Regions from separate parts of the Streptomyces sp. NPDC056628 genome, predicted to be linked through region 1. Evidence: riboswitches for the same ligand, from Rfam matches in the RefSeq annotation. Region 1 holds a riboswitch; each other region holds the start of a gene.
The links. A riboswitch is a leader RNA that binds a small molecule or an ion and turns the genes downstream of it on or off. The one in region 1 is predicted to bind cyclic di-AMP.

Region 2: another riboswitch for cyclic di-AMP. It lies ahead of ACFRAC_RS10995 (NlpC/P60 family protein); the one in region 1 lies ahead of ACFRAC_RS17325 (M23 family metallopeptidase).
Region 3: another riboswitch for cyclic di-AMP. It lies ahead of ACFRAC_RS30725 (M23 family metallopeptidase); the one in region 1 lies ahead of ACFRAC_RS17325 (M23 family metallopeptidase).
Region 4: another riboswitch for cyclic di-AMP. It lies ahead of ACFRAC_RS04470 (C40 family peptidase); the one in region 1 lies ahead of ACFRAC_RS17325 (M23 family metallopeptidase).

What each region holds. Positions count from the first base shown of each region.
Region 1 is NZ_JBHTWG010000012.1:50,723-55,921, reverse strand. It holds gene ACFRAC_RS17335 (M16 family metallopeptidase) at 432-1,787, shown strand; gene ACFRAC_RS17330 (M16 family metallopeptidase) at 1,784-3,172, shown strand; cyclic di-AMP (ydaO/yuaA leader) riboswitch at 3,386-3,549, shown strand; gene ACFRAC_RS17325 (M23 family metallopeptidase) at 3,562-4,347, shown strand; gene ACFRAC_RS17320 (GntR family transcriptional regulator) at 4,532-5,199, shown strand, end outside.
Region 2 is NZ_JBHTWG010000006.1:79,804-85,002, forward strand. It holds gene ACFRAC_RS10985 (tellurite resistance/C4-dicarboxylate transporter family protein) at 1-229, opposite strand, end outside; gene ACFRAC_RS10990 (MOSC domain-containing protein) at 350-892, opposite strand; gene ACFRAC_RS10995 (NlpC/P60 family protein) at 942-2,093, opposite strand; cyclic di-AMP (ydaO/yuaA leader) riboswitch at 2,102-2,261, opposite strand; gene pcrA (DNA helicase PcrA) at 2,604-5,093, shown strand.
Region 3 is NZ_JBHTWG010000037.1:40,733-45,931, reverse strand. It holds gene ACFRAC_RS30735 (PrsW family intramembrane metalloprotease) at 1-196, shown strand, start outside; gene ACFRAC_RS30730 (aldo/keto reductase) at 201-1,145, opposite strand; gene ACFRAC_RS30725 (M23 family metallopeptidase) at 1,294-2,310, opposite strand; cyclic di-AMP (ydaO/yuaA leader) riboswitch at 2,322-2,479, opposite strand; gene ACFRAC_RS30720 (PP2C family protein-serine/threonine phosphatase) at 2,712-3,896, opposite strand; tRNA gene ACFRAC_RS30715 (tRNA-Met) at 3,937-4,010, opposite strand; gene ACFRAC_RS30710 (dihydrofolate reductase family protein) at 4,083-5,199, opposite strand, start outside.
Region 4 is NZ_JBHTWG010000002.1:238,570-243,768, reverse strand. It holds gene paaC (1,2-phenylacetyl-CoA epoxidase subunit PaaC) at 1-48, opposite strand, end outside; gene paaB (1,2-phenylacetyl-CoA epoxidase subunit PaaB) at 59-352, opposite strand; gene paaA (1,2-phenylacetyl-CoA epoxidase subunit PaaA) at 349-1,326, opposite strand; cyclic di-AMP (ydaO/yuaA leader) riboswitch at 1,594-1,764, shown strand; gene ACFRAC_RS04470 (C40 family peptidase) at 1,773-3,614, shown strand; gene tgmB (ATP-grasp ribosomal peptide maturase) at 3,714-4,673, opposite strand; gene tgmA (putative ATP-grasp-modified RiPP) at 4,689-4,880, opposite strand; gene ACFRAC_RS04455 (MFS transporter) at 5,032-5,199, opposite strand, start outside.

The sequences.
Region 1 (5,199 bases):
CGACCAGGACCCGATGTGGGGCTCCCGCCCGGCGAGGTGAAGTGTCGCCGACGCCGGTCTCCTCCCGCGACCGCGGTGGCGCACGGGACACCGGCCGGCCCGCTCGGGACCGCGCGCGGCGCCGGCGGCAAGCCGGTGCCGCGCGACCGTTCACCCTCAGGGGTGATCGACGGGAAGCATGCCAGGTCGAGGCGAGCGGTGTCGGCCCGGGGCCCGGACCGCCCGGCCGTGCCGCGCCCGCGCCGTGAGGCCCGGCGAAGCCGCTCGGCGGCCCCGAGGGGGCGCCGCCGGAGGCCGCGGCCGGGGCCGGACCGGCACGTCGGTGTGCCCGGGAACTTCGCCGAGCCTCCGCACGCTGCATACAGTGGCAGGAGCTGAGCGGGATCCGCTCGACACAACGCAGCGCACGCGACCGGAAGGACATCTTGCCCATGGGTCACACGGCCACACCGGAGGCACAATCCGGCGGCCTCACCGCGACCGAGCACCGCCTGGCCAACGGCTTGCGCGTGGTGCTCTCCGAGGACCACCTCACGCCGGTCGCCGCGGTCTGTCTCTGGTACGACGTCGGCTCCCGCCACGAGGTCAAGGGCCGTACCGGACTCGCCCACCTCTTCGAGCACCTGATGTTCCAGGGGTCGAACAGCGTGAAGGGCACGGGCCACTTCGAGCTCGTCCAGGGCGCGGGCGGCTCGCCCAACGGCACCACCAGCTTCGAGCGCACCAACTACTTCGAGACCATGCCCGCCCACCAGCTGGAGCTCGCGCTGTGGCTGGAGGCCGACCGCATGGGCAGCCTCCTGGTGGCGCTCGACGAGGAGGGCCTGGAGAACCAGCGCGACGTCGTGAAGAACGAGCGGCGCCAGCGCTACGACAACGTCCCGTACGGCACCGCCTTCGAGCGCCTGACCGCGATGTCGTACCCCGACGGGCACCCCTACCACCACACGCCGATCGGCTCGATGGCCGACCTCGACGCGGCGAGCCTGGAGGACGCGCGCGCGTTCTTCCGGACCTACTACGCGCCGAACAACGCCGTGCTGTCGGTCGTCGGCGACATCGACCCGGAGCAGACGCTGGCCTGGGTCGAGAAGTACTTCGGCTCCATCCCGTCCCACGACGGCAAGCCTGCTCCGCGCGACGGCTCGCTGCCCGACGTCATCGGCGAGGATTTGCGCGAGGTCGTCGAGGAGAACGTCCCCGCGCGCGCGATGATGGCCGCCTACCGCCTCCCGAGCGACGGCACCCGCGAGGCCGACGCCGCCGACCTGGCGCTGACCGTCCTCGGCGGCGGCGAGTCCTCCCGCCTCTACAACCGGCTCGTGCGGCGCGACCGTACGGCCGTGGCGGCCGGCTTCGGCCTGCTCCGCCTGGCCGGCGCGCCCTCCCTCGGCTGGCTGGACGTGAAGACCTCCGGTGACGTCGAGGTGCCCGTGATCGAGGCGGCCGTCGACGAGGAGCTCGCCCGCTTCGCCGCGGAGGGCCCCACCGCCGAGGAGATGGAGCGCGCGCAGGCCCAGCTGGAGCGCGAGTGGCTGGACCGGCTCGGCACCTGCGCCGGCCGCGCGGACGAACTGTGCCGGTACGCCGTCCTGTTCGGCGACCCGCAGCTCGCCTTCACCGCCGTGCGGCGCGTGCTCGACGTCACCGCCGAGGAGGTGCAGGCGGTCGCCCAGGCCCGGCTGCGCCCGGACAACCGCGCGGTGCTGGTGTACGAGCCGGTCGCCGGTGAGGCCGAGGACGCCCAAGCCCCCGCCACCGACGAGAACGAGGAGTCGGCGCAGTGACCGAGCTCGCCAGCATGGAGTTCCACCCGCAGCCCCAGGCCGGCGCGCCCCGGCCCTGGGCCTTCCCGGCCCCCGAGCGCGGCACCCTGGACAACGGCCTGACGGTGCTGCGCTGCCATCGCCCCGGCCAGCAGGTCGTCGCCGTCGAGGTCCTCCTCGACACCCCGCTCGACGCCGAGCCCGCGGGCCTGGACGGTATCGCCACGATCATGGCGCGGGCCCTGTCCGAGGGCACCGACAAGCACACCGCCGAGGAGTTCGCCGCCGAGCTGGAGCGCTGCGGCGCCACCCTCGACGCCTACGCCGACCACCCCGGCGTCCGCGTCAGCCTGGAGGTGCCGGTCTCCCGGCTGCCGAAGGCGCTGGACCTGCTCGCCGACGCGCTCCGGGCGCCGCTGTTCGCCGACGCCGAGGTGGAGCGCCTGGTGCGCAACCGTCTGGACGAGATCCCGCACGAGCTGGCCAACCCCTCGCGCCGGGCCGCCAAGGAGCTCGCCCGGCAGCTGTTCCCGGCGTCCTCGCGTATGTCCCGTCCGCGCCAGGGCACCGAGGAGACCGTCGCCGGCATCGACTCCGCGGGCGTACGCGCCTTCTTCGAGCGGCATGTGCGCCCCGCCACGTCCACGGTCGTGGTCGTCGGCGACCTCACCGACGTCGACCTCGACACCCTGCTCGGTGACAGCCTGGGCGCCTGGACGGGTTCGCAGGCCGAGCCGCGGCCCGTCCCGCCGGTCACCGCGGACGACACCGGGCGCGTCGTCATCGTGGACCGTCCCGGCGCCGTCCAGACGCAGCTGCTGATCGGCCGGATCGGCCCGGACCGGCACGACCGCGTGTGGCCTGCGCAGGTCCTCGGCACGTACTGCCTCGGCGGCACCCTCACCTCCCGCCTGGACAAGGTGCTGCGCGAGGAGAAGGGCTACACCTACGGCGTGCGCGCGTTCGGGCAGGTCCTGCGCTCCGCGCCGGACGGCACCGGCGCCTCGATGCTCGCCATCACCGGTTCCGTCGACACGCCCAACACCGGCCCCGCCCTGGACGACCTGTGGACCGTCCTGCGCGGGATCGCGGCCGACGGACTCACCGACGCCGAGCGGGACTTCGCCGTGCAGAATCTCGTCGGGGTGGCGCCGCTGAAGTACGAGACGGCCGCCGCCGTGGCGGGCACCCTGGCCGACCAGGTCGAGCAGTACCTGCCCGACGACTTCCAGGCGAAGCTGTACCAGCAGCTCGTCGCCACCGGAACCGTCGAGGCCACGGCCGCGGTCGTGAGCGCCTTCCCGGCGGACCGCCTCGTCACGGTTCTCGTCGGCGACGCCTCGGCGATCCGGGAGCCCGTCGAGGCCCTCGGCATCGGTGAAGTCACCGTCGTGACGGCCGAGTAGAGCACCCGCCGGCCCCGCGGCGGGCCGGCACGCGAGGAGAGCCCTGGTGACGGCAAAGTCACCAGGGCTCCCTTATGCCCGAATTGGGGCGGAGGTTGCCTGTCTGCCCTGTGGGATGCGCTACAAAAGCCGCGTTCCGTTTGGGAATTGAACGCGGCCCCGCTTAGCGTCATCCGGGCTGTCCGTCAGGCAGTGCGCCGCGCCCGCGGCACCGGACAGCCATCGCCGAGTCCCCGTACGGCGCGAGCCAGGGGAGCCGGGGACCCACCGCAGTCCCTGGGGTGAATCGGACGCCCGCGCAGCCGCGAGGGGGTCCGTAGGAGACCTTCCTGCTCCGAACCCGTCAGCTAACCCGGTAGGCGAGAGGGAAGGAAAGGACCAGCCACCACATGGCGTTCAGCTGCGCCACGGGGAAGAACCGCCCCTCCGGGAAGCACCGCAAGCCCGGCCGGTTCGAGCGCACCACGGCCCGTGCGGCCGGTGTCGCCGCCCTCACCGCCACCGGCGTCGTGGGCACCCTCGCCGCCCCCGCGCTGGCCGCCGAGCCCGCCGCGGGGCAGACCGGCCTCATCCCGGTCGTCGTCGTCGAGGACTCCATCGCCACCCAGATCGACGCGCAGGCCGCCGCCCAGGAGCGGGCCGCCGCCGAGGCCGCCGCCCGCAAGGAGGCCGCCCAGGAGGCCGCGCGACACAAGGCCGCCGAGAAGGCCAAGCAGGAGCGGGAGGTCAAGGAGCGCGCCGCGCGGGAGGCCGAGCGCAAGCGCCTGCTGTCCTACGTGGCCCCGATAGCCGGTTCGTACGTGTCCACCGCGTACCGGTCCGGCGGTGCCGTCTGGTCCTCCGGCAGCCACACCGGCATCGACTTCCACGCCGCCAGTGGCACCTCCGTGCACGCGGTCGGCGCGGGCACTGTCGTCGAGGCCGGCTGGGGCGGCGCCTACGGCAACAACGTCGTGATCAAGATGAACGACGGCACCTACACCCAGTACGGGCACCTGTCGTCGGTCGGCGTCTCGGTGGGCCAGACGGTCACCCCCGGCCAGCAGATCGGCCTGTCCGGCGCCACCGGCAACGTCACCGGGCCGCACCTGCACTTCGAGGCGCGCACCAGCGCCGAGTACGGCTCCGACATCGACCCGGTCGCCTACCTGCGCGCGCACGGCGTCGACCTCTGACGCCTCCGCCCTCCTTACCGCAGCCCCGGCTCCCGAGCCGGGGCTTTCGGTCTTTCTGGACAACGGCTGTCCAAAAAATATCCATGGATTCCGGCCCGCCGTCGGAAATTCACGCTTCTTGCCATAGAGTCGCTGAACACACGTCATTCGTCGACGTTTCACGGGCATTAAGGCGGAGGTCGGCATGCGTATTCCGGCGCACTCGGTGTGCACCGCGATCCGGGACGACATCGTCGCCGGTGTCCTGGAGCGCGGCGGCCGTCTCACGGAGGAAGTCCTCGCCCGCCGCTACGGCGTCTCCCGTGTCCCCGTGCGCGAGGCGCTGCGCACCCTGGAGGCGGAGGGCTTCGTGGTGACCCGCCGGCACGCGGGCGCGTGCGTGGCCGAGCCCACCGAGCAGGAGGCGGCCGACGTGCTGGAGATGCGCACTCTGCTGGAGCCGCTCGGCGCCGCCCGGGCCGCCCAGCGGCGCACGGAGGCCCATCTTAAGGTGCTGCGCGGCCTGGTCAGGCTGGGTCAGGAGCGGGCCAGGCGCGGCAACAGCGAGGATCTGCGCTCGCTGGGCGGCTGGTTCCACGAGACGCTGGCCCAGGCGTCCGGCAGCACCGCGCTGACCTCGACGCTGACCCAGCTGCGGCACAAGATCGCCTGGATGTTCGCCGTGGAGGCGCCCGCCGACCCGGTGGAGTCCTGGGCGGAGCACGGCGCGATCGTGGACGCGGTGGCGCGTGGCGACGGCGAACGCGCCCGCGCGCTCACCGCCCTGCACACCGAGCGCGGGCTGTCCGCGCACCGGCTGCGCTTCGGCTCCGGGGGCGACCGCGGGGAGCGTGTGAGGAATTCGCAACATGC
Region 2 (5,199 bases), on a different contig from region 1:
TCAGCCACGCGGAGCGGTGCCACCGGAGCCGGGCGAGGAGGTCGCAGGCGAGGGCCGCCCAGGCGACGCACGCCAGGGCGAGGGCGATCCGGGACAGGGTCGCGTGGCCCGTCTGGTGCAGGGCCACCGAGATGATGCCGGTGGCCAGGACCGAGGCGCCGGTGGCGGGGGGACGGCGCGACCACCAGGCGGGCAGGGGGGACGCGGGCGGGGGCGTGGCGGCGGGCATGGGCCGATGCTAAGGAGCGCGTCGCAGGGCGCGGGCGGGGGCGCGCGCGGGGGGTGGGTGAATCGACGAGCAGGGCGCGCGGGGGAGCCGGACTCGCCGACGCCCTCCCGCGGCCGTTCCTCAGACCCGGTCCAGCGGCCGGTGCGGCCCGTCCGGCAGCTCCACGTCGATCGCGTCGCCGGGTCGCACCACGCCGCCTTCCGCGACGACGCCCATGATTCCGGCCTTGCGCAGGAGGCGGCCGGCCTCGTCGCGGCCCACGACCTGCTTGAGCAGCCCGTCCTGGAAGTGGTCGATCTGCAGGCACGGGTTCCGCAGCCCGGTGACCTCGACCACCGCCTCGGCGCCGATGCGCAGCAGCGTGCCCACCGGAAGTCCGAGCAGGTCCAGGCCGCGCGTGGTGACGTTCTCCCCGAGCTCGCCGGGCGCCACCCGGAACTCCGCCTCGGCGAGTTCGGCGAAGAGCTCCTCATGGATGAGGTGCACCTGGCGCAGGTTCGGCTGCGTGGGGTCCTGGGCGAGGCGCGAGCGGTGCTTCACCGTCACCCCCGCGTGGACGTCCCCGTCCACCCCCAGACCCGCCAGCAGTGTGATGCTCTCCCGGTTCGGCTTCGTGAACGAGTACACCTCGTTCCTGCTGACCGCCGTCACGACTCCGGTCATGGACGTCGTGGACGTCATGGACACGGCCCCCCCTCGTTCGCCCCGGCCCTCACGCCGGGCGGACCACACTGTGGATCGACGACTCGCCGTCGTAGTAGATCGACTCCTCGCGGACGTACGCGCCGGGCTTCGGGGCGTGGATCATCATGCCGTTGCCGATGTAGAGGCCCACGTGGGTGACGTCGTCGTAGAAGAAGACCAGGTCACCGGGCTGGGCGCTGGACAGCGGGACCGTGGTGCCCGCGCTGACCTGGTCGTAGGTGACGCGCGGGATGTCCACGCCGGCGGCCTTCCAGGCGGCCTGGGTGAGGCCGGAGCAGTCGTAGGAGCCGGGGCCGGTGGCGCCCCAGACGTACGGCTTGCCGATCTGGGTGCGGGCGAAGGCCAGCGCCTTCCCGGCCCTCGTGGCGTACGACCCGTCCGGGACGGTGCTGCCCTGCTCCCGCTGATCCTGTTCCTGCCGCTGTGCGGCCTCCTCGCGGCGGCGCTCGGCCTGCGCCTGCTGCCGGGCCAGCTCCTCGGCCTTGCGGGCGGCCTCTTCCTGCTTGCGCTTCTCGATCGTGGCGAGGCGGGCCTTCTCCTGCGCGGTCAGCTCGGAGAGCAGCCGACGCGCGTCCCCGAGCTTCTTCTGGACGGTGGACTTGGCGGTCCGCAGGTCCTTCTGCGACGCGGTGAGCGTCTCGAGGCTCCTGGTGGCCTCCTGCCGCTTCTTCATCGTCGCGGACTGATCGGTGAAGTACTCGTCCACCGACTGCTTCTGACGGCCCGTCATGCGGCTCATCAGCTGGGACTGGTCGAAGTAGTCCTGGGGGCTGTCCGCGAGGAGGAACGTCGCGGTGTCCGGGGCGGCGGCGCCGGTGCGGTACTGGGCGGCGGCGTTGCGGCCGAGCTCCTCGCGCGCGTCGTTGAGTTTCTGCGTGCGCCGGGCGACGTCGTCGAGGAGGGTGTCGACGCGCTTGCGCTGCTTGGTCGTCTTCTCCTTGGCCGCGTTGTACTTCTCGGTGGCCGACTCCGCCTGGCGGTACAGGTCGTCGACCTTCTTCTCGACCTCTTCGAGGCTCGGCCTGTCGTCGGAGGACGGGTTCGCGTGTGCCGTCTGGGACAGCAGGGCCACGGAGGTGAGGGCCGCGGTGGCCAGCGCGGGGGTCCGTATGCCTGCCACGCGCGTTCCGGAGGGACGCGACTTGCGGTGCGACGCCAAGGGAGGCGACTCCTTCCATGCTCCGCCTACCGGGTTAGCTGTCGGGTTCGGGCGGGTGGTTCGGAAGGGTTGCCCTACGGCCGCTCCCGGGACGGGGAGTCGGGCCGATTCACCCCAAGTTCGGTGGGTCCCCGGCTCCGGATGCACCGGACTCGGCGGAGGCCGCACGGCCCGGCGTCGTTCGCCGGTGGGGGTCGCACGGCCTGCCCGGCACGGTAGCCAACCGGTGTGGCCGCTGTGAAGGTTGATGTGCGATATGCCCGATACATTTTCGTGACCTTCGGTCCGGGGGGCGGGTGGAGGGGGGCGGCTCGGGCAACTGATGCCGTTCTGAGGCCATCGATGCATCTTGTTCCTACTGGGCCGATATCCACTGCTTGGCGCCGGGCGGTGTGTGACGTGATGGCATGACTTCGAACGGTAATCGGCGGGCCGGGCATCGGCCCGGAAGGTGTGATGTTCTCCAGGCGGCAGCCGGTTGTCGGTGGGGCCGCCTAGACTCGGAGAGCGATGAGCAGCCTCTTTGACGACAGCTTCCTGGCGGACCTCCAGGCCCCACGGGCCCACGGGGAAGAGCACCCGCCACCGCCCGAGGACGATCACACTCCGGAGTCGCTTCCGGACGATCTGTTCGGCGGGAAGTTCGACGTGCCGCCGGACCGCGACGCCTACTACCGCGACGGCGCCCCGCGCCCGGCCCTCGACGCCGCGGCGCTGCTGGAAGGGCTCAACGAGAACCAGCGCGCGGCCGTCGTCCACTCTGGCACCCCCCTGCTCATCGTGGCCGGAGCCGGGTCCGGCAAGACGCGCGTGCTCACGCACCGCATCGCCTACCTGCTCGCCGAGCGGAACGTGCATCCGGGCCAGATCCTGGCGATCACCTTCACCAACAAGGCCGCCGGCGAGATGAAGGAACGCGTCGAGCAGCTCGTCGGACCGCGGGCGAACGCGATGTGGGTGATGACCTTCCACAGCGCCTGCGTCCGCATCCTGCGCCGGGAGAGCAAGAGGCTCGGGTTCACCTCCTCGTTCTCGATCTACGACGCCGCCGACAGCAAGCGGCTGATGGCGCTCGTCTGCCGGGACCTCGACCTCGACCCGAAGCGGTTCCCGCCCAAGTCGTTCAGCGCCAAGATCAGCAACCTGAAGAACGAGCTGATCGACGAGGAGGACTTCGCCGCCCAGGCCACCGACGGGTTCGAGAAGACCCTCGCCCAGGCGTACGCGCTGTACCAGTCGCGGCTGCGGGAGGCCAACGCCCTCGACTTCGACGACCTGATCATGACGACGGTCAATCTGCTGCGCGCCTTCCCGGACGTCGCCGAGCACTACCGCCGCCGGTTCCGGCATGTGCTGGTGGACGAGTACCAGGACACCAACCACGCGCAGTACGCGCTGGTGCGCGAGCTGGTCGGCACGTCCGAGCACCCCGTCGACGTACCGCCCGAGGCCGAGGCCGAGGTCCCGCCCGCCGAGCTGTGCGTGGTGGGTGACGCCGACCAGTCGATCTACGCCTTCCGGGGCGCCACCATCCGCAACATCCTCCAGTTCGAGGAGGACTACCCGGACGCGACGACGATCCTGCTGGAGCAGAACTACCGCTCCACACAGACCATCCTCAGCGCCGCCAACGCCGTCATCGAGCGCAACGAGTCCCGCCGGCCCAAGAACCTGTGGACCAACGCGGGCGCGGGCGCCCGCATCACCGGCTATGTCGCGGACACCGAGCACGACGAGGCGCAGTTCGTCGCCGACGAGATAGACCGCCTGACCGACACGGGGGAGGCGAAGGCCGGCGACGTCGCCGTCTTCTACCGGACGAACGCCCAGTCCCGTGTCTTCGAGGAAGTCTTCATCCGCGTCGGGCTGCCGTACAAGGTCGTCGGCGGTGTGCGCTTCTACGAGCGCAAGGAGGTCCGGGACGTCCTGGCCTACCTGCGGGTCCTGGCCAACCCCGAGGACTCCGTCCCGCTGCGCCGGATCCTGAACGTCCCCAAGCGCGGCATCGGCGACCGTGCCGAGGCCATGATCGACGCCCTGTCGCAGCGGGAGAAGATCAGCTTCCCGCAGGCCCTGCGGCGCGTCGACGAGGCGTACGGCATGGCCGCGCGGTCGACCAACGCCGTCAAGCGGTTCAACACGCTGATGGAGGAGCTCCGCACGATCGTCGAGTCCGGCGCGGGCCCGGCGACGGTCCTGGAGGCCGTCCTGGAACGGACGGGGTACCTCGCCGAGTTGCAGGCCTCCACCGACCCGCAGGACGAGACCCGGATCGAGAACCTCCAGGAACTCGCGGCCGTGGCCCTGGAGTTCGAGCAGGAGTCGGCCGAGGGGGAGGAGTCCGGCGGGCTCGCCGCCTTCCTGGAACGGGTCGCGCTCGTCGCCGACTCCGACCAGATCCCGGACGAGGAGGAGGACGGCTCCGGAGTCATCACCCTGATGACGCTCCACACCGCCAAGGGCCTGGAGTTCCCGGTCGTCTTCCTCACCGGCATGGAGGACGGCGTCTTCCCGCACATGCGCGCCCTCGGCCAGGCCAAGGAGCTGGAGGAGGAGCGGCGGCTCGCGTACGTCGGCATCACGCGTGCCCGGGAGCGGCTGTACCTGACGCGCTCGGCGATGCGCAGCGCCTGGGGCCAGCCGTCGTACAACCCGCCCTCCCGGTTCCTGGAGGAGATCCCGGCCGCGCACGTGGACTGGAAGCGGACGGGCGGGAGTTCACCCCTGTCGTCCGGTCCCGCCTCCGGCGTGGCGGCGTCGCTGTCCTCGTCCCGCTCGCGCTCCTCGGCGTCGGGCGCGTCCGGGTTCGCGACGCGGCGCACCTCGGAGAAGCCGGTCGTGCAACTGGCGGTGGGGGACCGGGTCACGCACGACCAGTTCGGCCTCGGCACCGTGATGGCCGTGAAGGGCACGGGCGCGAACGCCGAGGCGACGATCGACTTCGGCGAGCCCAAGCCGAAGCGGCTGCTGCTCCGGTACGCGCCGGTGGAGAAGCTCTAAGGCCGGTGGAGAAGCTCTAAGGGGTGTCTCGCCGATCACGCCGGGAGCCCGGCCTTCGGCGAGACACCCCCCAGCGCGTCGGCGGACGCGAGACGGCCCCCGCTGC
Region 3 (5,199 bases), on a different contig from region 1:
GGGCGAACTGCTGAACGAGCTGTGGCGCCGCCGCGCGTGGGCCCGCCCGGCCCTGGAACACGCGCTCACGGCGCGCACCTGGCCGGCCCCCGCGTACCCGGCCCAGGCGCCCGGCCACCGGTGGCCGCAGCCGTATGCCCCCAACGGGCACGCCCCCGGTCAACCGGGCCCGACCTGGAACCCCTACCAGGTCTGACGGCTCAGTCGGACGCCTCCGTCAGCCGGCGCAGTTCGTCGTCCGTCAGGGTCAGCTCGGCCACGCCGAGCAGGGCGGGCAGCTGTTCCGTGGTGCGGGCCGAGGCGATGGGGGCGACGACCGTCGGGCGGGAGAGGAGCCAGGCCAGGGCCACCGTGGCGACCGGCACGCCGTGGGCGGCGGCCACCTCGTCCAGCGCGGCCAGCACCCGCCGCCCCCGCTCGGTCTCCGCGTACTGTCCGGCGCCCTGCGCACGTGGGCTGTCCACGGCGGCGCCCGGACGGTACTTGCCGGTGAGGAAGCCCGCCGCGAGCGCGTAGTACGGCACCGCGGCGAGGTTCTCCCGCTCCGCGAGGTCCTGGAGCGGGCCCTCGTAGGTGTCCCGGGAGACCAGGTTGTAGTGGGGCTGGAGCGCCACGTACCGGGCCAGGCCCTCGCGGTCGGAGAAGGCGAGGGAGGCCGCCAGCCGCTCCGCGGAGATGTTGGACGCGCCGATGTGCCGGACCTTGCCGGCCTTCACCAGTTCGTCCAGGGCGCCGATGATCTCCTCGACCGGCACCTCCGGCTCGTCGAAATGGGTGTAGTACAGGTCGATGCGGTCGGTGCCGAGGCGGCGCAGCGAGGCGTCGGCGGCCGCCTTGATGGTGGCCGCTTTCAGACCGCGGAAGTCGGGGTGCTGGCCGACCTTGGTGGCGATCACGACGTCGTCCCGGTTGCCGCGGGCCCTGAGCCAGTTGCCGATGACGGTCTCGGACTCACCGCCCACGTTGCCCTCGACCCACGCCGAGTACGAGTCGGCCGTGTCGATGAAGTTGCCGCCCGCCGCGGTGTAGGCGTCGAGGACGGCGAAGGAGTTTGCCTCGTCGGCGGTCCACCCGAAGACGTTGCCGCCCAGGCAGAGCGGGAAGACCTCGAGGCTGGAGGAGCCGAGCTTGCGCAATGAAGTCATGTAAGTCATCAACGACGGCGGCGGTACCGGCGATTCCGCTTCGGAGATGAATTCCGTGTGAAAGGGGCGATCCGGCGCACCGAGGACCGGCAGCCCTGACGTCGGGGGGTCGTCGTCAGGACCGCCGGGGATCAGGCGGGGAGGGTGCTCAGGGGGTGAGGCCCTTGCCGCGCAGCCAGGCCAGCGGGTCGATGCCGTTCGCGCTGCCGTCGGGGTGCACCTCGAGGTGCAGGTGGGCGCCGGTCACGTTGCCCGTGGCGCCGACGCGGCCGATGACGTCACCGGTGTTGACCTTCTGGCCGACGCTGACGCTGATCGAGGACTGGTGGGCGAACCAGATCTCGGTACCGTCGTCGAGGGTGAGCTCGGTCTTGTAGCCGTAGGAGCCGTCCCAGCCGGCGAAGGTGATCGTGCCGGAGTGGACGGCCTTGATCAGGGTGCCGGTCGGCGCGGCGAAGTCGAGGCCCGTGTGGTGCCCGGACGACCAGTAGGCGCCGGCCTCGCCGAAGGTCGAGGTGAGGGTGTACGAGGAGGTCGGCAGCGTGTACTGCTTGGCCAGCTCGGCGAGACGCTCGGCCTCGGCCTTCTTGCGGGCCTCCTGCTCGGCGGCGGCCTTCGCGGCGGCGGCCTTGTCCTTGGCCTCCTTCTCCGCCTTGGCGGCCGCCTCGGCGACCTCCTTCTCGGCGGCGGCGACGGCGGCCGCGGCGGCCTTGCTGTCGACCTGGTCCTGCTGGAACTCGGCCTGGGCGATGATCCGGCTGCGCAGCGCCTCACCGGCGTCGGAGCCGCTCCGGGCGGTCTCCTCGCCGGTCTCGCCCATGGTGCTGAGGGCGGTGGCGGTGTCGCCCGCGGCGGAGTCGTCGTCGGAGATCAGGGGCAGGTCGGGAAGGGTGATGGCGACCGGCGGCTTGCCGCTCTGCGCGGTGGCCATGCCGCCCGCGCCGACGGCCGCTATGACGCCGACACCGAGAACCGTGGAGCTGCGGGCGAGTCCCCCGCCGCGCTGCTTGGAGACGCGGTGCCTGCCGCGCACGGGGCGGAGGGATTCCGCGGTCGGGTTCCACTCCTCGAAGGGGCCGTCGTCGGTGCGGTCGTAGCCGAAGGTGTCGGCGGGGCGCTGACCGGGTACGAACGGGGCATGCGGAGCAGGACGGTTCGACGCCACGTGGGCGTACTCCTTTCCTTCCTTCTCGCCTACCGGGTTAGCTGACGGGTTCGGAGCAGGAAGGTCTCCTACGCGCGTATACGTGCCGTGATGTCACGGTGGTATCCGCGCGATTCACCCCAAGGTGGTGGTTCCCCGGTTCCTTCGCAGGATTCGGCGCGTGCGCACGGAGCCGCCTCTTGTGACGGCTGGGACGACCGCGCTGCGTTATCGAACGTTAATAGACGCGGGGTACGGATTCCAAGCCGTTCCACTTGATCATTAACGTTTTCCGGCGGGACTTACGGGTCACGAGCGGGCTAAATCGGGCGAGTTGCTCTCGTCGGTTCGTCCGCCCGTTTCTGATGGTGTGTCAGTCGTTATGCGGAGGGGATTCGTTCACTCACCGTCCGTGAGAGACGTCAGGGGCGGCGTACGGCCAGGAGGGCCAGGTCGTCCGCCATGCCGCCCCCGGAGTGACGGCGTGCCTGGGCCGCCAGCGTCCCGAGCAGCGCGGCCGGTTCGCGCAGCGCGTCGGCCCGCCCCGCCAGAGCCTGCTCGGGGTCGTAGAACCGGCCTGTGCGGTCGCGTGCCTCCGACAGCCCGTCGGTGTAGAGCAGCAGCGTCGCACCGCTCGGGAACTCGGCCTCGTCGGCCCGGTCGGGCCAGGTGCCGAGCCCGCCCATGCCGAGCGGCAGCGCGGGGTCGCTCGCGGGCAGCGGCCGCACGGCTCCGTCGGCGTACAGCAGCAGCGGCGGGGGGTGCCCCCGGTTGACGACACGCACCTTCGGAGCGCCGTGCGGCAGTTCTGCGAGGACGGCGGTGGTGAAGCCCTCGCGGGGGTCCCCTCCGTCGCTCCGGCTGCTCGCGCGTGCCAGGGCCCGCTCCAGCCGCTGCGCGACCGCCTCCAGGGTGTTCTCCTGCTCGGCGGCCTCCTGGAAGGCCCCGATCACGGCGGCGACGGCGCCGACCGCGCCGAGGCCCTTGCCGCGCACGTCGCCCACGATCACCCGGACGCCGTGCGGGGTGTCCTGCACGGCGTACAGGTCACCGCCGATGGAGGCGTCCTCCTGGGCCGCCTCGTAGCGCGCGGCCACCTGGAACCCGCCGACCCGTTCGGCCGGTTCGGGCAGGAGGGCGCGCTGGACGGCCTCCGCGACCCGGCGGGCGGAGGCCAGGCGTTCGCCGCTGCGGCGGACGAGGACGTTGATGACGACGGCGAGGGCGGAGACGACGACCACGGTGACCAGTTCGGTGACCGCCCCCACCGTCTCCAGGCCGCCGACGGTGAACCGCACGACGAGCAGCGCGCAGACGGCGGCGGCCCCGGTGCACACCGTGCCGCGCAGCGAGTAGAGGGGGGCGGCGACGAGAGGCGCGGCGGTGAGGAAGGGGGCGCCGGAGAACGCGAGGGGGGCGGCGAAGTCGTAGGCCAGTCCGGCCGCGATCAGCAGGGCGGGCAGCGCCCGCACCGACCGGCGCACGTACGAGATTCGCCCTTCCTCCACCTGACCAGGGTTGCCGAAGCGGTGGCGGCGGGCGAGCGGGGTCGTCCGACCGGGGGGACATGGCCGGGAGACAGGGCCGGGAACGGGCCCGGAAAACACTCAGGGCCGGAACTGATGAGTTCCGGCCCTGAGCCTTCAGTAGCGGGGACAGGATTTGAACCTGCGACCTCTGGGTTATGAGCCCAGCGAGCTACCGAGCTGCTCCACCCCGCGTCGTTGTGTCCATAGTACGCCATCTTCGGGACCCGCCGTACACGCCCTTGCGCGGGCCCCCGCCGGACGGTGTCAGGGCGCCAGGTGGGCGTTGGGAGCCGCGGCCCGGCCCGCGTACTCGGGCAGCACGAGCACGTCCACTCCTTCGGCGGCCAGCATCCCGCTGCCGTCGGCGTCGGTGACGAAGGTGTCCGGCTCGCGCCAGGCCGTCACCACCCGCCGCACCCCGGCCGCCAGGATCAGCCGGGCGCAGGGGGTGGGCCGGGAGGCACGGTGCGTGCAGGGCTCCAGGCTGCTGTAGACGGTGGCGCCGGCCAGCCTCGGGTCGCCGGGCGCGATCTTGGCGAGGGCCGCCTCCTCGGCGTGCACGACGGGGTCGCCGGCCTCCCGGGAGTGGCCCCGCGCCAGCTCCGTGCCGTCCGCGGCGACCACGACCGCCCCGACACTGAACGCGGTGGGCGAGGGCGGGCACTGTGCGGCCAGGTCGCAGGCGAGGGCCAGCCAGTGCCGGTCCGCGGCGGCCGGGAGGACGCCGGTGCCGGGGGCGGTCGGCTCGTAGCGCGTCAGCACCACGTCCTCGATGCGCCGGGTCTCCACCAGCCGGAGCCGGCCCTCCTGGTACCCGCCGGGCCCGAAGAGCCGGGGTGCCCGGGGGTCGCCCACGAACAGCGGCGCGAGCACCAGCTGCAGCTCGTCGGCGAGCCCCTGGCGCAGCAGCTGGGTGTGGACGGTGCCGCCGCCCTCCACCATCAGCCGCTCGACGCCGCGCGCCTCGCGCAGGTGGGTCAGCAGGGCCCGCCAGTCCAGCTCGTCGCCGAGGGCGACGACCTCGGCGGCGACGGGTTCCTCCCGCAGCCGGCGCGCGCCCTTCTCCGTCGTGTAGACGACCTTCTCGCCGCCGGTGTGCCAGAAGTTCGCCGCCGGGTCCAGCTCGCCGGACGCGCTGACGGTGACCTTCAGCGGGTAGGCGGGCTTGCCCCGCGCGGTGCGGGCGGCGCGCCGCTCGGCCGAGTTCACGAGCAGCCGGGGGTTGTCCGCGCGGATGGTGCCGGCGCCGACGAGGACGGCGTCCACGGAGGCCCGCACCTCGTCGACCCGGTCGAAGTCGGCCGGACTGGACAGCAGCAGCCGGTCGGGGCCGGTGTCGTCGAGGTAGCCGTCGAGGGAGACGGCGGCGGACAGCAGGACG
Region 4 (5,199 bases), on a different contig from region 1:
GTCGTCGTGTCCCTCGGCGAGGGTCAGGTAGACGTGGTCGTCACTCATGCCCTCTCCTTCAGATGTGGGGGACGTCGTCGGGGATGTCGTAGAAGGTGGGGTGGCGGTAGACCTTGTCGGCGCTGGGCGCGAAGAACGGGTCCTTCTCGTCGCGGGTGGAGGCGGCGATGTGCTCGGAGCGCACGACCCAGATGCTGACGCCCTCGTTCCGCCGGGTGTACAGGTCGCGGGCGTGGGTCAGCGCCATCCGGTCGTCGGCGGCGTGCAGCGAGCCGACGTGGACGTGGTTCAGTCCGCGCTTGCCCCGGACGAACACCTCGTACAGCGGCCAGTCCTGCCTTCCGGTGCTCATGCCACCGCTCCCTTCTCCGCGCGGGCGGCCTGCTTGGCCGCGTGGGCAGTGGCCGCCTCCCGCACCCAGGCGCCCTCGTCGTGGGCGCTCCTGCGTCGTTCCACCCGCTGTGCGTTGCACGGGCCGTCACCCTTGATGACCCGCATCAGCTCGTCCCAGTCGGGCGTGCCGAAGTCGTGGTGGCCGCGCTCGGCGTTCCAGCGCAGCTCCGGGTCGGGCAGGGTGACGCCGAGCTTCTCGGCCTGCGGGACCGTCATGTCGACGAACCGCTGGCGCAGCTCGTCGTTGCTGTGCCGTTTGATCTTCCAGGCCATCGAGCGGGCGGAGTTGGGCGAGGAGTCGTCGGGCGGCCCGAACATCATCAGGGAGGGCCACCACCAGCGGTTCACGGCGTCCTGGACCATCTCCCGCTGGGCCTCGGTGCCGCGCATCATCGTCATCAGCAGCTCGTAGCCCTGCCGCTGGTGGAACGACTCCTCCTTGCAGATCCGCACCATCGCGCGCGCGTACGGCCCGTAGGAGCTGCGGCACAGCGGCACCTGGTTGCAGATCGCGGCGCCGTCCACGAACCAGCCGATCACGCCGACGTCGGCGAAGCTCGCCGTGGGGTAGTTGAAGATCGAGGAGTACTTCTGGCGGCCCTCGATGAGCCGGTCGGTCAGGTCGGCGCGGTCGGCGCCCAGGGTCTCGGCGGCCGAGTACAGGTACAGGCCGTGACCGGCCTCGTCCTGCACCTTCGCGAAGAGGATCGCCTTGCGGCGCAGCGAGGGCGCCTTGGTGATCCACTCACCCTCCGGCTGCATGCCGATGATCTCCGAGTGGGCGTGCTGCGCGATCTGCCGGATCAGTGTGTTGCGGTAGCCGTCCGGCATCCAGTCCCGCGGCTCGATGCGCTGGTCGCGCGCGATCGTCGCGTCGAAGTGCTCCTCAAGCGGCCCTTGTGGGGGCGCCTCGGTGGAGTGTGAGGTCGTCATCGCTCCCGCTTCCCAACCGACCATTCGTTCGGTGCCAGTGTGACGTGTTTCGCCGAACGGAGCAAGACCTTTGAGGTCACCGACGCCGCCACTCTGCGTGACCGCACGGGCGCGCCGTGACGCGAACCGACCCGACCGCCGCCACCGGCGTCGAAGGTCACAAAAACGTATCGGACATTTCGCACGTCAACCTTCACTGCGGGCACACAAGTTGGCTAAGTTACTGGCTCAGGACGCGCGTTGAACTCCGGCGAACCCCGTCGGGACGAGCGGCCTCCGCCGAGTCGGCGTGCCCTGCGGGGCCGCGGAACCGGGGACCCAACCGAACCATGGGGTGAATCGACCCGAGGCCGTGACGGGCCGGGTCGTAGGGCACACCTTCCGACGCGAACGCCCGAACCCGTCAGCTAACTCGGTAGGCGGAGTACGGAAGGAGCACGTCGCCCATGGCGCCGGAACGCACCGGTATGCGCAATTCCGCGCTCGCCTCGGCAGCAGCCCTCACCTCGGTGGCCCTGCTCGGCCAGTCGGCCGGTGCCGCCCAGGCGGACGAGGGACCGAGCCGCGAGGAGGTCAGCCGGCGGGTCAGCTTGCTCTACGACCGGGCCGAGACCGACACCGGGACCTTCAACGCCACCCGCGCCTCGTCGACGGGACCGCGCAAGCGCGCGGGCGGCCCGGCGGCCTCGGGGCGCGACGGTGACGGCGGCCGGGGCTCGGCCCCGCTCGACGAGGTGGCCCGGCAGTGGTTCGACGTCGCCCGGTCCAGACTGGGCCCGACGACTCCGGCCGTGCTGCCGAGGGACCGGATGCCGGAGCGGTCCGCCCCGGCCCGGTCCGCACGCCCGTCGGCCGGCGACGGCGCACGGGAGATATCCGGCCGCACCGCCCTGGAGCTGCCCGCCGGATCGTCCGCACCGGTCGCCGAGTTGACGGCCGGAACCGCCCGCTCGGCAGTCATGGGAGAGCTCACCGCGGGTCCGGTCGCGGCGCTGCCCGCGGCGACCACGCCGGCCCTCGAATCCGGGGCCGCCCCGGCGCTGCCCGCCCCGGCCACCGCGGATCCGGAAGCGGCTCAGCGGTCCATGCTGCGCGCGAGCAAGGAACGCAGCGGGCGCAAGCTGGCACAGGCGCGCGACCTGTTGTCCGCGCGCGCCGGCCGCACCACCCCGGCGCTGGAGGCTCCCCCGGCCGCCCCGGCGTCGTTCCCGCCCGCGGCGCAGACCCGGTGGGACGCCCTGGAGGCGCAGAGCGCCGCCGATCTGACGACGGTCCCTCCGGGGACGACGGCTCAGCCCGCGCCGCCGGTGGACACCTTGTTCCCCGCCGCCCCTGGTGACCAGTCGACGCCGACCACGGGGACGGCGAGTGCCCCGCAGGTGTTCGCCGCCCCGGACGCCGGGTTCGCCGGGGCCGGCCAGACCGGAAGCTTCCCCACGGTCGACCAGACCGGGGGCTTCCCCACGGTCGACCAGACCGGGAGTTTTCCCGCGGTGGCCCAGACCGGGAGCTTCCCCGCCGTCGACCAGACCGGCAGATTCGCGGCGGCGGCCCAGACTGGCAGCTACCCCGTGATCGACCAGACCGGGGGCTTCCCCATGGTCGACCAGACCGGGAGTTTTCCCGCCGTGGCTCAGACCGGGAGCTTCCCGGCGGTCGACCAGACCGGCGGATTCCCCGCCGTCACCCAGACCGGCAGTTTTCCCGCCGTGGCTCAGACCGGAAGCTTCCCCGCAGTCGACCAGACCGGCGGATTCCCCGCCGTCACCCAGACCGGCAGTTTTCCCGCCGTGGCCCAGACTGGGAGCTTCCCCACGATCGACCAGACCGGCGGGTTCCCGGCCGTCACCCAGACCGGAAGCTTCCCCGCAGCCCCGCTGTCCGGGAGCTTCCCCGCTGCCGCTCCGGCTCCCGCCGCCGTGGCGGTCCCGCAGGACAGTCGGGCGCTGAGGGCGCTGGAGTTCGCCCGGGCTCAGGTCGGCAAGCCGTGTGTGTGGGGTACGACGGGGCCGAACACCTTCGACGGTCCCGGGCTCACCCAGGCCGCCTGGAAGGCCGCCGGTATCGCGCTCCCCCGCACCGCCCAGGAGCAGGCCACCGCCGGGCAGGGCGTCGCCCTGACCCAGCTGGAGCCCGGCGACCTGGTCCTCTACCACGCCGGCCATGTCGGCATCTACTCCGGGAACGGCATGATGATCCACGCCCCGGGCCCCGGCACCGTCATCCGCGAGGAGTCCATCGAGTACGCCGGAGAGGCCGCGATCCACAGCGCGATCCGCCCCGCCTGAGACGACGTCACCGGCGCCGTACGACGACCGCCCCGCCACCGCCGGGTGGGGCGGAGCGGGGCGGGTCCGTCGGGGACGCCTTCGGTGGTCGTTCGGGGATCAGTGGCGGGCTTCCGGGCCGCGCCGGTCGGGCCGGCGCTGCAGGGCGAGCCAGTCGGCGACCGCGGCCGCGATCGGCTGCCCCGTCTCCAGCTCGACGAAGCCGAACTGGCCTCCCTGGTTGCACTCCAGGAACCACCAGATGCCGTCCTTGTCCTCCGCGAAGTCGAAGGCGGCGTACGCCAGTCCGGCAAGAGTGACGTACTCGTGCACCGACTTGCCGATACGGTCCGGCACCGGGACCGGCTCCCAGGGGTGCCCGGTGTCGCCGTACCGTCCGTCGATCTGGTCGGGTTCGGCTGTCTTGCGCGCGGCGAACAATCTGGTGCCGACGCAGGTCAGCCGGATGTCCGCCTCCTTGGGGACGTACCGCTGGAGCAGGGCCGGCCCGGCCGCGACGGCGGAGAAGTCCGCGTCGGGGCCGATGAGGGTGGTGGGCAGGGCCAGGGGCGGCTCACCGGGCGGCGGTCCGGAGGCGGACTTCACCACGACCTCCTTGTGCTGCTCGACGAACGCGCGCGCCAGCCGCGGGGCCGTCGTGAACACCGTGGGCGGCACGGCGAATCCGCTGAGGTGGCCGAGCCTGAGCTGCCAGGGCTTGAGGCGGGCCTGGTCCGCGTTGCGGGGATGGTTCATCCATCGGGCGGCGGCCGAGTGCAGCATGCCGTACAACGCCTGCCGGGTCTCGGCGGTCAGCCAGGGCGAGGGGTCCGGCGCGTGGGCGGCCGGCTCTCCGGGCCTGCGCACCCAGATGGAGCGCAGTCCTCCCATCGACAGCACGTGCCCGTTGACCGACAGATGCCCGTCGAAGTCACCGTGGGCGTAGTCCGCGGACAGCACGGCCTTGCCGGGCAGGTCGGCGGGGTCCAGCCGCAGCATGGGCGTCCCCGTCGCGTGCAGTTCGTTCACCACCATGTCGGCGGTCACGTCCTCCTCGGACGTGAGGATCAGTACCGTCATGCGCCGGCCGGTTCGTCAGTCGTCGAAGTGGGTGGCGGAACCAGCCGTGGACGTCGTCGTGCCGGCGGCGAGCAGGAGATCCGGGTCGCTGACGGCCGGGCGCCCGTCGGGCAGCATGTTCAACTGCCGGGCCGGGTCGAAGTGGTACGGCGTCACCGCTTGGGCGGCGCCTCTGGGGAACGCGTAGTTCAGGGTGAAAGGTCGCATCGAAACCTCCGCGGTCACGTGATGCCTGCACTACCGTCCCTTACGCGCCTGTTGTGTAATGCATTCACTACGTGCTGCCACATGGGGGTGAACGTCGTCACACCCGACGGGGTGGTGCGGAGGCCCTGTCGAGGGCCCTCCGCGTGACGGTCTATGCCGCGGGCACGCCACCGCCCCGGAGGCGTTCGAGGTCCGAGGGGCGCACCTGGATGACGAGCAGGGCGATGACCGCGGCGATCGCGGTGAAGATCGCGGCCGTGATGAAGGCGGCGGAGATGCCCGCGGTCAGGATCTCGCCGGCGAACCGTGCCGGGAGCTG